Regions from separate parts of the Bacillus sp. DX3.1 genome, predicted to be linked through region 2. Evidence: riboswitches for the same ligand, from Rfam matches in the RefSeq annotation. Region 2 holds a riboswitch; the other holds the start of a gene.
The links. Region 2 has a riboswitch for thiamine pyrophosphate ahead of tenA (thiaminase II). Riboswitches for the same ligand answer to the same signal wherever they lie in the genome.
Positions count from the first base shown of each region.

Region 1 (7,907 bases), 1.2 Mb from region 2:
CACCGCTATCTATTGGTGGAGTTGTTGATCGTGAAACACACGAGTTAAAATACGCACTGGAATTCCCGAACATGTTAAGCATGCTCGTGGGGTTGAATCCAAATACTGTCGTAAAAGGATTAAATGAATTCCCACAAGAAACGTGGCCACCCTTTTACACCCATACTCTGTTTAACTTAATGGTCGGTACCGCAGCCTTCACTTTTGCTGTCGCCGCAATCGGTCTTTTATATTGGTACCTTATTTATCGTAAAAAAGGTACTGAATTTCCGAAATGGCTATTATGGGGGGTTGCCGCATGCGGCCCAGTTATGATGCTCGGCATTGAATTTGGGTGGATTTTCAGCTGTAGCGGCCGGCAACCGTGGACCATTTATGGAATGCAGCGCACAATGGATGCCGCAACACGTGCTGACTTTGTCGGACCTTTGTTCGCTTTATTTGTCATTTTATACATCGGGCTTGGTGCTTTAACGATTTTCGTACTTCGAACATTCTTCAAGCGCCATCCACTGCAGAATGACTTACAACATCAGGGGGGTGGGCCACGTGCATGAAGCAAGTATTGCCATTATCATTTTATGGGCGATTATCTTTGTATACAGCATTTTAGGTTCCATTGATTTTGGAGCTGGGTTCTGGGGAATGGTATATGCGAAGCACCCAACACTAGCAGGAAAGCTCGCCAACCGTTACTTATCGCCAACTTGGGAAGTAACCAATACATTTCTCGTCTTTGTCGTTGTCGCATTTCTTGGCTTCTTTCCAAAGGCAGCTTTCACATTGGCAACAGTCATGTTCGTACCGGTGACATTAATTCTAGTCCTTGTTGCCATTCGTAGCACATTCATGGTTTTTGCTTATTCCTTGCCAAAGTATGAGCATTTGCTTCGCCTTATTTCTGGCATTACCGGGCTCTTAATCCCAGCTCTATTAATTACCGTTCTTCCGGTAACAGAAGGTGCTTACATTACGATGTCTGGTGGAAAAGAAACACTATTATACGGGAAGCTTCTATCAAGCCCCGTTATTTATTGGTATATGTTATTTGGATTAACTTCTGAATTATTTCTCTCCTCTCTTTTTCTAGCTGATTTTGCGAGGGAACAAGGCTCAGAAGATACGTATCGGATTTACAGGCGCAATGCTATTGTACTTGGACCAGCAACACTCGTTACTGCGATCATTGCTCTTGTTGTCATGGATCCAGAAACAAATTGGCTCATGCAAGGATTAATTAAACAATTTCCATGGTTTACAGTTTCACTTATTTTGTTTGCAATCGGTTATTCTTCCCTTTGGTGGACGAATCAAAAATACGATGCACTTGGTTGGCCACGCATCGCTGTTTTAGCGATTGTCGCACAATATGCCTTTGCAAGTTACGCTTACGGTGTCGCGCATTTACCGTATATCATCTATCCAGATGTTACTGTATTTACAAGCTTTACAACGAAAGAAACATTCTATGCCCTGCTTGTTCTCTATGCAGTCGGTATCGCGATTTTACTACCAGGCTTTATCTTCTTCTGGAATTTATTCTTAAAGGACCGAACGTTCTTAAAAGAAAAATAATAATAGCCCCCTCTGCTACCGTCTTAGCAAAGGGGGCTTCTATGTTTAAGTTAGGTACACGTGATCAAACGATGAAAAAGGTGTTCAGAAAGATCTATTTCTATTAGAGGATGTTCAGAAGGTCCGATAAAGATAGCTGTCGTATTTCTTTATCCTTCTTTTGAACACGTACTATTATTGATATAAATGACTACCTGTTTCTTTAAATTGTTCTGCTTTTTCTTTCATGCCTTGCTCAATTGCTTCTGTTGTTTCTAAATCATTCTCTTTTGCATATTCACGAATGTCATGTGAAATTTTCATACTACAGAACTTCGGACCACACATCGAACAGAAATGCGCAGTTTTTGCGCCTTCTGCTGGCAATGTTTCATCGTGATACTCTATTGCTCTCTCAGGATCTAATGATAAATTAAATTGATCGCGCCAGCGGAATTCAAAGCGTGCCTTTGAAAGTGCATCGTCGCGTTGTTGTGCTGTTTTATGCCCTTTTGCAAGGTCAGCAGCATGCGCCGCAATTTTGTAGGTAATAACGCCTTCGCGAACATCATCTTTGTTCGGTAAGCCTAAATGCTCTTTCGGTGTTACATAGCACAGCATTGCTGTACCAAACCAGCCGATCATCGCTGCTCCAATTGCAGATGTAATATGATCATAACCTGGTGCAATATCCGTTGTTAATGGTCCGAGTGTATAGAACGGTGCACCTTGGCAAATATCAATTTCTTTCTCCATATTTTCTTTAATTAAGTGCATTGGTACATGCCCTGGTCCTTCAATCATGACTTGAACATCATGCTTCCAAGCGATTTTTGTTAATTCCCCAAGTGTTTCAAGCTCAGAGAATTGTGCTTCATCATTCGCATCCGCAATCGAACCTGGACGTAAGCCATCTCCAAGAGAGAAGGAAACATCATATTGTTTCATAATTTCACAAATTTCTTCAAAGTGAGTATATAGGAAGTTTTCTTTATGATGGAATAAACACCACTGCGCCATAATAGAGCCACCGCGTGAAACAATTCCCGTTACACGTTTCGCTGTAATTGGAATGTAACGAAGCAATACACCTGCATGAATCGTAAAGTAATCTACACCTTGCTCTGCTTGTTCAATTAATGTGTCACGGTATACTTCCCACGTTAAGTTCTCAGCGATACCATTCACTTTTTCAAGCGCTTGATAGATCGGTACAGTTCCAACTGGTACAGGTGCATTCCGAATAATCCATTCCCGCGTTGTATGAATGTTTTTTCCTGTAGATAAATCCATAATTGTATCTGCGCCCCAGCGCGTTGCCCATGTCATCTTCTCTACTTCTTCTGCAATAGAGGAAGATACGGCAGAGTTCCCGATATTCGCATTTACTTTCACGTGGAAATTGCGGCCGATAATCATCGGTTCTGCTTCTGGATGGTTAATGTTTGTTGGTAAAATAGCACGACCTTCTGCAATTTCTTTACGAACAAACTCCGGTTCTACACCTTCACGAATCGCAACATATTCCATCTCAGACGTAATGATGCCTTTGCGAGCATAATGCATTTGCGTTACATTTGCCCCTTCTTTCGCACGAAGTGGTTTACGATCCATTTGCGGGAACACAGGTGTATGTTCTGATGTAGCTTTCACACCATCATCTTCTGGTTTCACTTCACGACCTTCATACTCCTCCACATCTCCGCGCGTAACAATCCACCCGTGACGAGGCGTTGGAATTCCTTTCTCAAGCTCCACTTTGTATGCAGGATCTGTATAAGGACCACTCGTATCATACACGCGAATCGGCGGATTTGGCACACCGTTTGTTTCGCTTTGTGCAATCTCACGCATCGGTACTTTCATACCTTCACGCGTGCCTTCTACGTAGACTTTCTTACTCCCTGGTAAACTCGACTTCAATTCAATTTGCTCAGCTGAAACAGATTGCTTCATAATTTGTGTTTCCTCCCCTTTATCATTTCAGGCAAATCTAACTTGCTCAGAATCTCCAACCAACTTCTGGGCAATTCGATTCTCACTTCAGCGACATTTCGCCGCTTCGGCTTTTCTTGAGATCCAGCTCCAGCGGCTAGAACAGTCGGTGGCTTCGCTTCTTCCGCTGAGGCAAACTACGCCTCTTCGGCTGAAGCTCCATCCCCCTCCTGTTCTGATCGAGCCGCTTCTGCTTTACACGTGACAAGGACGAGAATAAGAACTAGTGACCAGCGCATGCCAAAATAAAAAGAGCCAGGTCCATAGTAAAACAAGGACCTGGCTCATAAAGACATAGTTATGTAAAGCCGTTAACTTCCCTACGCTGGTACGAGCCAGATCAGGTCCAGAGGGTTAAGAAGTTCTCGCACTTCTCTCTCAGCCCAGCTTGCTTGGGCACCCCTAGTTTATCACTGATTTAATTTTCAATACTTTCTCATCATACATGATAATCTGAAAAATGCAAAGAGATTAAACCATTTTATCCCTCAACAAATATCACTGAAATGCGTTGGTTAATCGATATTCTTTGTCGAATGGCCGACATATACAAAAAGATGTCGCGATGTTACAAGAAATACTCAATCACAACACACCACTTAACAGTATTCCCTATATCTAGAAACCTAGAAAAGTCCCTTCAGATCTAAAATGTACCCTTTGTAAAGGACATTTAAAAAAAGCCTAGGCAGCTTGAAGAAGATGATCTCTGTATTGCACAGGAGTCATCTTTTTTAAATTCCATTGATATCTGTAATAATTGTAGTAGATCATATATTGTTTAATTTCTTTTTTTAATTCATCTAGAGTTGTACATGCTTGAATAGAAGCTTCATCTTTAAGATGGCCAAAGAAAGATTCTTGGGGAGCGTTATCCCAACAGTTTCCTCTTCTTGACATGGATTGTTGTAATCCTAGTTTCTTAACTGCTTTTTGAAAATTAGGGTGCGTATACTGAATTCCCTGATCTGAGTGAATCAAGGCATCTTTGGCTTTCTGAAAGTTTTTGTTCCTTTTTAACTTTAGAAGAGTATCTGTAGCTAATTTTACAGTCATACGTTCTGATATATGATGGGCTAAAATTTCATCAGTTGAACCATCTTTAATGACTGATAAGTAGGCTTTCTGACCTTTTCCATAAAATAAATATGTGATATCTGTTAGGAGGACTTTACCAGGGATTCCTTGCTTAAATTGGCGATTCAATAGGTTTGGCACAACTCGATGTTCTTTTGTAGCTTTCCTAATTCGTCTATAAGGATTTGCCTTTCTAATTGGGCATATAATGTCGTATTTCTTCATGATTCGTCGTATACGTTTCAAATTGTAGACAACCTGAAATTGACCCGCCAAAGTCATTTTGATTTGGCGAGCCCCTTTCTTACGACCTTTGAAATGGAAGGCTTTTAGGATGAGCCCTTTTACTACCTCATCCTTTTCATCTTTTTGATGTCTTCGTTCCTGTGATTTCACAGAGAAATAGTTATAATAACCGCTTCTTGAGACACCGGCTATTCCACATAGGTATTTCACCATATGTTTGAGTTGATATGTTTCTATCACTGAACAAATCAGGATATATTTTTGGCTAGAAAGAAGGACTACTTTTTTAGCCCCCTTTCTATCAAACGAATCTTTTTTAACAGTTCATTTTCTGCCTTTAGTAAGTTAATTTGAGCTTCTAAGCGAGCGTTTTTCTCCTCTAGAGTCAGTTCTCTTTCTCTAGAACGCTTTGAATTTCCAAATCTAGTGTCACGTAGGCCGCTAATCCCATTTTCATTGTAAGCCTTTTTCCATCTTTTACTCGCTGCCTTAATTCTATCCATTCCTAAGATTTCTACATCAAACCCACATTCTTCAAAGATTTGTCTTGGAAACTTGCCTTTCTCTTTTTCCTCAATACATATACGCTTAAATTTATCCGTATATGTGATACTTTTTGAACTGACAGATTTAACATATTGATTAGATGATAACAGCTTAATTTCTTTCTCTGTAAAAACCTTTTTACTCATAAATTTCCCCAGTCTTTATGTTTTTCTTAATTATATACAAAAACCCTATAGGGAGACTTTTTTAGTGTCTACTCTATAGGGTACATTTTAATCTCTGAAGGGACTTTTCATTCACATAATCGCTCATTATCAGAAGTAATATTAGGCTATTAAATCAATTTTCTATTAAACTACGTTTGTCCATTTCCTTTTTTTTGATTATTACATAAGATAGCATAAAAACATTAAAGGAGGACAAGCTTTGTTTAAATTATATTTAGATCCTGGGCATGGCGGTACTGATAGCGGCGCAATAGGGAATGGATTATTAGAGAAAGATCTCACTTTAGATATTGCTCTTCGCATTCGTTCTCTACTGCTAAATAATTATGAGAACGTTGATGTGAAGATGAGCCGTGAGACTGATGTATTTGTTTCATTAACTGAACGTACAAATGCGGCAAATACTTGGCAAGCAAATTATTTTCTCTCTATTCACATAAATTCTGCGGATAGTAATAGCGCAAAGGGATATGAAGATTTTATATATAATGGGCTTACCGATTCTTCACAAACAGCAACTTATCAAAATATCTTGCATGAAGAAATCACAAAAATAAATGAACTATTTGATAGAGGCAAAAAAAAGGCGGATTTTCATGTGCTGCGCGAAAGTTATATGCCAGCATTATTAACAGAAAATGGATTCATCACGAACGTAGAAGATGCTACAAATTTAAAAGATGCAAACTGGCGCCAAAAGGTTGCAGAAGGTCATGCAAATGGTTTAGCTAGAGCTTTTAATCTAACAAAAAAGTCGAATATCTATCGTGTCATTGTAGATGGGATTCAAGTAGGGGCTTACGCTAAGAAAGAAAATATATTAGCAACTGTTCAAGATAACTTAGACCAGTCCCAAGAAATTCTCATACAAAAAATTCAATCTCAACTGACTGTTGCACCACTTGCACCACCTGCACCACCTTCTTCACTTAGCCGATTTATGAGTACAGTGGACACAAGTACGCTTTATTTAGAGGGGAAGCAACTGGGAGAAGCTTCGGGGATGCGAGATGATATCGTGGTGTTAGACTTTGGTTGGCCTGAATATGTCAGGAAAACTAAAGTATACGGTACACTTCTTTTCAGCGGTTTTGGAGCGGGGAATACCTTTGCTTCGACCACGGACATCGCCAACGCGGTGAAAGCTTTTGCCCAGGGATATCATGATTATAATGTAAATGATTCACAGGTGGTCATTGCCATTGGAACAAATAATAAGAAAGGCGCTTCCTCTCAACACGCTCAAGCGTGGGCATCCATGGTTGAGCAGGTAAAATTATGGGTTCAAAGCCAGGGTTACTCTAACATCACAATAGCCGCTGCAAGCGATATGGAGATGGGATGGAATACTCCAAGAAACACACGAGCATGGGTTGATAGCTATAAATCATACTTTTTAAATAGCGGCAAACCTTTCATTACACTATACAATTATGGTGATGCAGCAGGATGCCCACCTTATGGAAATTGTAATAACGGATGGACTCAGGACGATGTCTGGTATATATCCTGGGGATCCGGGATTTCATCTCCACTTCCGGAAATCTATACCACAAATAGTGCACAGGCAAAAGAATGGGCCAACCTAGTTAAATACTCTTTCACGAAGAATCCTAGCAATCCTATGATTATCGCAGGAGTCATGACACAATACCAAGCCTGTCTGGACCAAGGTGGCTGTTCGGGGACGAACAATACACCTGAGCAAGGATGGACACAACTTTGGAATGCATTAAACTCCGACAGTCAAACCGCCCAAACACTCCTCAATCCTCAAACGCTTCGCTGGGTTACTGATATTACCTGGCAAAACTAAAATTGTGAGATTTATGGGGTTCTATATAAATACAAATTAAAAAATCGATATAAAGTGAAACTTTAATCAGTGGGGGTTTTCTTCATCCCCCACTGATTATTAGCCCTCACCAATCGGGCTTTTATGGGCAGTTTATCCCCCACCTAACTTCTTTGCTTTCTGCAGAAATTTGAGGTGGGGGTATTACTGCCCGCAAATAGCGGGATAAAACCCTTCTTTTTAGGTGGGAGAGAACATCCGGCCATGCATAGAAGCGGTCAGATCCTTTTCCTGCCCCATGCCAAGTGAAAACAAAGAGAGAAAACGAGTGCAGGTCACCTTTTGTTATCCATAGCCGCGCTATATGTCGAAAAATCAAAATGGATTTATATAGATGGATCAAAAAAATTGGAAGGATATTATTCGAGGATGAATAGTCTTTCATGCTGTGCATAGCCATCGAGTTAAGATTATGTATAAAAAAACAAGCCAGGTGCTTTCAGCAC
Region 1 covers NZ_CP128153.1:4,829,753-4,837,659, forward strand. The annotation lists gene QRE67_RS24345 (cytochrome ubiquinol oxidase subunit I) at 1-557, shown strand, start outside; gene QRE67_RS24350 (cytochrome d ubiquinol oxidase subunit II) at 550-1,575, shown strand; gene thiC (phosphomethylpyrimidine synthase ThiC) at 1,750-3,510, opposite strand; TPP riboswitch at 3,850-3,963, opposite strand; one part of gene QRE67_RS24360 (IS3 family transposase) at 4,234-5,192, opposite strand; one part of gene QRE67_RS24360 (IS3 family transposase) at 5,192-5,564, opposite strand; partial or broken gene QRE67_RS24365 (N-acetylmuramoyl-L-alanine amidase family protein) at 5,806-6,483, shown strand.
Region 1: another riboswitch for thiamine pyrophosphate. It lies ahead of thiC (phosphomethylpyrimidine synthase ThiC); the one in region 2 lies ahead of tenA (thiaminase II).

Region 2 (7,907 bases):
TAAAAAGGAGGGAATAGAATCACATGACAACAGTAAGAGAATTTATGAGTACCGATATTGTACAATGTACACCGTTAGATAATGTATATGAAGCGGCTGTGAAAATGAAAGAAGAAGCAATTGGTATGATTCCAGTTGTAGAGAACAATCAAGTAGTTGGTCTTGTTACAGATCGTGATTTAGTTGTACGTGGAATTGCGGAGAAACATCCGGGCTCTAATAAAATTACAAATGTGATGACCACGGATATAGTTTCAATATCCCCTAACGATCCCATTGAAAAGGCAACAGAGTTAATGGCACGATATCAAGTAAGAAGACTACCAGTAGTAGAAAACGGGCAACTCATTGGAATGTTAGCACTAGGTGATTTAGCAGTAACAGAACAAGCGGATGATCAAGCAGGATTTGCTTTAAGTGAGATATCAGAGCATACAGAATAAAGAGTGAGTCTTAACACTTTTTCAAAGGAAATAACCTATATAAATACAAATTAAAAAATCGACATAAAACCCTTCTTGTTAGGTGGGAGAGAGCATCTGGCCATGCATAGAAGCGGTCAGATCCTTTTCCTGCCCCGTGCGAAGTGAAAACAAAGAGAGAAAACGAGTGCAGGTCACCTTTTGTTATCCATAGCCGCGGCTATATGTCGAAAAATCAAAATGGATTTATATAGCGTCTCTAGGTATCAAGTGATAGTGTGTCGGATACCTTTTACTAACACTACATAGCAAAAAAGTTGTTAGTATTATGTATCCGAAATGCTATACTGGACATATGTAAGAGCGTTTAGTCCTGTGCCTTCAATTTATTCAACTAAACACCAGAGGAAAATAAAAGACATCGATGAAGCGCTTTAATTTATTTCAATTTCATTTGAAGTTTTGTTAACAACTCTTCTTATTAACGTTTAAAATTATGAAAGTGCTATACTAGTAAATATAAATTCTATACATGGTTATTAATATGATGATATTAATAATTGAGATATAATCTGGTGAATGAACCCTTCTTAACATTCTAACGAGCTGTTTGAAGAAGGGGCTTCCTGTTTCATAGAGCGTTGCTGATTGGATACACAATCAGTCTGACATACTCTCCACAGGCGTCGTTTATACTGTTCGGACACAACCTTGCCCTACAGTCATAAAAAGAACGTATGTTTGTTATTATTCCTATCACTAGCATACACTATGTTGCAAAAAAAGGAAATAAAAGCTTCGTGCTGTTCACGACCACCATTCATCCCTTTCCTACCACCTGGGCCATGCCCTGCACACGCTTGAGGAAGGGGACTTCTGTTGGAGTACTGTTAAATTTTTAGGTGCTTTACATATATAAAAAATGGAGGGGGAATTATATGAGGGCTGTACAGAGCAATCCTAATTGGAATTTGGTTACGGATGCGTATGTTGAACCAGATAATTTTGCGGATTTATTTTCTTTACTTGTACCTGCTCGTCCAAAAGGTGAAGGGAAAGATAGAACAATTTTAGCATGGAAAGAAAAAGAATTTTATAAAAAAGATAATTTAGCTCCATTTATCTTATATGGAATGAATAAAGTGGAGGACTTGCCACAATTTCATAAAGATGAAATACCAACTTTGGTTCGAATTGTTCGTTTATGTCAGGAAATCGGATGGTATAAAGAAGCCTATACATTTATGGTAAGTCAAAGATTAGATGAATTTGTACATACATCAATGGAATATGAAACATGGGATATTTTGACACAAGTTGTAGCTTGGAATTATTTAATTATAAAATATAGAGTCGGTGAATTAGAAAATAAAGACGTAATGATTTGGGAAAGAATTAAATTTAATGAAGAATGTATTGAAAAATGTAATAAACTATTGTCTCATAAAGAAATGATGGAGCTTACATTCTTTTATCTATGTAAGCAGGCAAAAACATTATCAAAGGAGCAACTAGATCAAGAAATGATGAGTTTAGCAGTATACTGTAATAAATATGTTTATGATTTATACATATTTGACTTATTAAAAAAATATCGTAAGTGTACTGATTTTTTAACATACTATGGACCTAGTCGTTCTGTTATTGCATGTCAAAGAGCTGTAATTGCTCAAATCTCTGACCGTCTTAATCCGTTAAAAACAACGCATGTGGATGATTATTTATATGTAATGAAAGAAATGATGGAGCATATGTCGTTTGAGTTTATGGATAAATATGAAAATTTCATTGGAAAGCTGTTATCATATGTACCATTTTTTGAAATGATCCAAGTTCCACAACATGCTTATTATTGTGAAGAGTTGATGTATATTTGTAAGGGAATTGAATACAAAGAAGAAATGCTACGTAATTATATATTTATACAATTGCATGATTGCTTGCCATCATTTATTAAACAATTTTTAAAAAATAAGCGTTATGCAACCATTCATGATATTTTATTTTATTGGTGTGATGATGAACAGAGAATGGGTTTAGAGAAGAAATATAATTTGAGCTTTATTTATGAGCGATATGCTTGTGGATAGCAGCTCTATCTATATAAATTAAAAAATAAAAGCATCTCATTTCAAATGAGATGCTTTTATATAAATACAAATTAAAAAACCGAAATAAAACCCTTCTTTTTAGGTGGGAGAGAGCATCCGGCCATGCATAGAAGCGGTCAGATCCTTTTCCAGCCCAGACATAGTGAAAACAAAGAGAGAAAACGAGTGCAGGTGACCTTTTGTTATCCATAGCCGCGGCTATATGTCGAAAAATCAAAATGGATTTATATATTTTTAATAATCGGTGTATAGCATTCACTCTCTCTATGTTTCTTGCTGTTGTTTCTTACGATAGTCAGGCACGTATATATACTGGGATACAACAAGTAGAATGGCCAGAAAAAATACAGGGAATATAGCAGATCCATGTAAGCCGCTAGAAATCACATTTGTGATAAAACCACTTAGGATAAAAAATGCAGTATACACATGAGAAATTTGTTGTTTTAAGCGAATTTTGAATGCTTCCATCAAGATTTCAAACGTAACAAATAAGATGGTGATAACTAAAAAGACAACATTTGTATTGTAAATTAATAAACAATAAATTAGACCCAAAAAAGCTAGATACTCAATAATTAATGGGATATTACGTGGCATACGATATTACCGAACTAAGTAAGGCAGTGGGTCAACTGCGTTTGTTTTTTCAAAATTCCATTCACCGTTATGTAATTCAAAATGGAGATGTTGTCCAAAAGAATGACCTGTATTTCCCATATGGCCTAATAATTGCCCCATTTGAACTTGATCACCAGCTTGTACAGCACGATCTTTCATATGAGCATAAACCGTTGTATATAATTTTCCTTTTATGTGATGAGTAACGAATACGACGTTACCATAGCTTGCAGAATAGTAGGATTTCAAAACTTTACCTGCAGCCGCAGCTTGAATAGAAACATCTCCAGGAGCTGCAATATCCACACCATAATGCATTTGTTCCCAACTAATATCGAATGTTGAGCTAACTTTACCTTGAGCAGGGAATTTGAAAACAGCTGGAATAGAAGGAGTATCCTGCTTTTCTTGTGGTTGTTTTTGTAGTATATAATGTTGTGCGACATATCCATAACCGGAGCCAAAACGAATTTTATACCAAGTACCCACTGTTTCTACCACTTGTACTTGGGTACCATCTTGTAAAGAGCCAATTGCGGCGGTATTTGTTCCTGCACCACTACGGACTTTTAATGTAGGTGCTGCAACATAATAGGAAGGTGCACCCTGCACAGTCATACCTTTTACTAATGGTTGTGAACTACTAGATACAAAGTCCCTCTTCACGTATCCTACTTTTCCATTGTGAGAGATTTGATACCAATCGCCATGTGTTCCTTGAATGGTAATGAATTTACCGTTTGGTAATACATCAAGAATAGAAGAGTGTGTATTAGGTTCAGAACGAACGTTTAGTACATTTGTATTTACAATATATTGGTTGTTAAGCTGAGCTGGTTTTGTAAATGAAATATCACTCTTTTTTATGTAACCAGTTTTATTTTGTACGTTTACCTTATACCAATCTTGTATTGTTTCAAGAATTGTAACGGGTGTGTTATATGTAATAATGGCAATTGAATCACCATTCACTTCAGCATTTTGATATAACTCTACTGTTTCTGTTGTTACATATCCAATTTTTTCTGTCGGCTTTTGTTGGGCTGCTGCAGTATGCATGTCTATCTCAGTCATGGACGGAAGCAGGGAAGCCGCTGCAACAGTAGCCACCGTAAAAGCTGTAGCTTTCATTTTCATCTAATAATGGACCCCCCTCATAGGATGTATTATTACATTGTTCATTATAGTATAAAGATATAATATTTGTGCGTTGTTTACATCAATGTAATAAGATTAAAAACCTTTTTTAATTGTATAGAAATATATTAAAAGGATAACAGATTTATAACAATTAGGAAACGCATGAAAAATATTCGCGTTTTCTAAACATACAATTTATTTTTACAATAATATATAGTGGGATTTTCATCAGTAGAGAGGCTTTTACCTATTAATGGTGAGCCATGCCATGAGGATTTCTTTATGTATATAAATACAAATTAAAAAACCGACATAAAACCTTTCTTTTTAGGTGGGAGAGCATCCGTTCATGCATAGAAGCGGTCAGATCCTTTTCTTGCCCAGACATAGTGAAAACAAAGAGAGAAAACGAGTGCAGGTCACCTTTTGTTATCCGTAGCCGCGGCTATATGTCGAAAAATCAAAATGGATTTATATATCATATAAACCATTCGTGTAGCTTAAAACAGTTGCTGATGATTGATGACAGTGTTATACTGACTATGTTAATTTAATATTGTGCTAGGAGAGCTGGTGTTGCCGGCTGAGAGTAAGACCGAGAGTCTTTAATCCTTTCACCTGATCTAGATTATGCTAGCGTAGGGAAGCAACTTGGACATGAATGTTAGGTCCCCGTTTCTTTATGTTAAGAAACGGGGCTTTTTTATTTGAAAATTTTATAGAGAAAACCACTAGGGGTGCTGTGAATGCTGAGAGAGGATTAATCCTTAACCCTTACAGACCTGATCTAGGTAATACTAGCGAAGGGAAGTGGAACGACAAATAGATGCTCATTTATTTGTTGTAACCACTTCTTATATATTAGGAGTGGTTTTTTTATTTTTCCGGATCTAATGGGCAGTAAATCTCCATCTCCAAGTCATGAGTAATTAGAGAAAAGAGGGGGAAACCTGCCCGCTGATGGAAGTTGCAATGTACATAAATAGAGATAAAGGAAGGGGAAATACAAATGAAATTTTGTGAGAGATTATATGAAATGGTTCAGCCTGTTTGGGAAAAAAGTCATAATCATCCGTTTGTGACTGGAATGGGGGATGGAACGTTAGAAAAAGATAAATTTCAATACTACATTATACAAGATTATTTATATTTGCTAGATTACGCAAAACTATATGCAATTGGAGTTGTAAAAGCGACGAGCCCACAAGTTATGGCGAAATTTGCTGAACAAATAGATGGTATTTTAAATGGAGAAATGACCATTCATAAGCAGTATGCAAAACGTCTCGATATTTCTGTGCAAGAGATGGAACAAGCGAAACCATCTGCTAAAAATTTAGCATATACGAACTATATGATGTCTGTATCACAAAATGGTACACTTACCGAATTAATTGCAGCATTACTTCCATGTATGTGGAGCTATTGGGAAATTGGAAAGCGTTTAAATGATATTCCAGGAGCGAGAGATCATGAATTTTTTGGCGAATGGATTCAAGGATATAGCTCAGAAGAGTACGGAAACCTTTGTACTTGGTTAATGGATTTATTAAATGAATTAGCTATTGGAAAATCTGAACAAGAACTAGCTCGTTTAGAAGAGATTTTCTTATATTCCAGCCGCTTTGAATATTTATTCTGGGATATGGCCTATCGTAAGGAGATGTGGGGTTTTGAGGAGCAAGAGCATACTACAGTTTCATAATGTTTCCTTTCATTATGATGAAAAGCCAATCATAAATAGTCTTAATGCTAACATACAAGAAAAAGAGTTTGTTAGCATTATTGGACCGAGTGGCTGTGGCAAAAGTACATTATTTCGTCTTATTACAGGATTAGAAGAACCGACGGCTGGAACGATTCAACTGACAGAAACAACAAGTCATCCTGTAGGATATATGCCACAAAAAGATATGCTTTTACCATGGAGAACCATTATTGAAAATGCAGCGCTGCCGCTAGAATGTCAGGGGATAAAGAAAAAAGAAGCTCATACAAAGGCAAAGGCGCTTTTAGAACAATTTGGTTTGCAAGGATATGAGAAAAAATATCCGAAGGACTTATCAGGTGGTATGCGGCAGCGTGTTTCATTTATCAGAACGCTATTAACTGGCGGAGAAATTTTATTATTAGATGAGCCGTTTAGTGCACTGGATGCATTAACGAAGGCCACATTGCAAGAATGGCTGTTTGAACAATGGAAACATTGGCAAAAAACAATTCTATTTATTACGCATGATGTGGAAGAAGCACTTTACCTTTCCAATCGAATTTTTGTTGTGACGGAGCAACCTATCACAACTTTGACAGAGCGTGTTGTTCCACTTGGAGCTGATCGTTCAAGAAAAGATTTGTATAAGCCGGAAATATTAGCTTTAAAAGATGAGCTGCTTGGCATGTTGCAAAGGCAGGTGTTCGTATGAAACGTGTTACAGAATTTTTACCTGCACTGATTGTGAGCAGCATTTTACTTGTTAGCTGGGAAGTGGGAGCTAGGATTGTAGATGAGATGTACATATTGCCATCTCCAACTGCAATTCTAGCTAAAATGTGGGCTTTACGTGACATATTACTGACTGTTCATTTACCAGCGACGCTATACGTAGTATTGATAGGCGTTGTTATTTCTATCGTGTTAGGCGTTGGATTAGCGATGGTAATGAGTGCGAGTACATGGATGGAGAGAGCGTTTTATCCGCTTTTAGTTGCTTCACAAACAATTCCAATTACAGCGCTAGCGCCATTATTTGTTTTGTGGTTTGGTTATTCGATTTGGAGCAAAGTAATTGTTACCGTTTTGATTACGTTTTTCCCGATTGCAGTAAATACGTACGATGGTCTGCGTAGTACGAAAAAGGAATGGGAAGAGCTGTTAGTTACATACGGTGCCACGAAAAAAGATATATTTTTAAAGTTAAAGTTGCCATCTGCACTCCCATACTTTTTCTCGGCTTTAAAAATCGCGGTGCCACTTAGTGTAATTGGTGCCGCGATCGGTGAGTGGCTTGGTGCACAAGCTGGTCTTGGATACTTTAGTAAACGAATGATGACGCAGTTAGACGGAGCAGGCGTATTTGCACCGATTGTATTGTTATCATTGCTTGCTATTTTCTTTGTGTTACTTGTTTCTATATTAGAAAAGAAATTTATTAGTTGGAGGAAACATTCATGAAATTATTCAAACGCATCTTTGTGTTTACATTATTAGTTGCAATGATTGCAGGATGTTCTAGTAATTCATCATCAGAGAAGAAAGAAGCTGAAAAAGAAGTAACAGTTATGCTCGATTGGTATCCAAATGCGGTTCATAGCTTTATCTATACAGCAATTGAAAAAGGATACTTTAAAGAAGAAGGAGTGAAGGTCAATATCAAATTTCCTTCTAACCCAACAGATCCATTAACGTTAGCGGCGGCGGGAAAAGTAACAGTTGGTTTATACTATCAACCAGATGTTGTCATTGCAAAAGCAAATGAACAAATTCCAGTGAAATCAATTGGTACGGTTGTACGCTCACCATTAAACCACGTTGTATCTTTAAAATCAGCAGGGATTACTTCACCAAAAGATTTAGAAGGGAAAACAGTTGGTTATTCTGGAACACCTTTAAGTG
Region 2 covers NZ_CP128153.1:838,081-845,987, forward strand. The annotation lists gene QRE67_RS04075 (CBS domain-containing protein) at 24-443, shown strand; gene QRE67_RS04080 (DUF3965 domain-containing protein) at 1,361-2,512, shown strand; gene QRE67_RS04085 (hypothetical protein) at 2,798-3,133, opposite strand; gene QRE67_RS04090 (SH3 domain-containing protein) at 3,140-4,291, opposite strand; TPP riboswitch at 4,848-4,956, shown strand; TPP riboswitch at 5,018-5,120, shown strand; gene tenA (thiaminase II) at 5,304-5,999, shown strand; gene QRE67_RS04100 (ABC transporter ATP-binding protein) at 5,968-6,717, shown strand; gene QRE67_RS04105 (ABC transporter permease) at 6,714-7,466, shown strand; gene QRE67_RS04110 (ABC transporter substrate-binding protein) at 7,463-7,907, shown strand, end outside.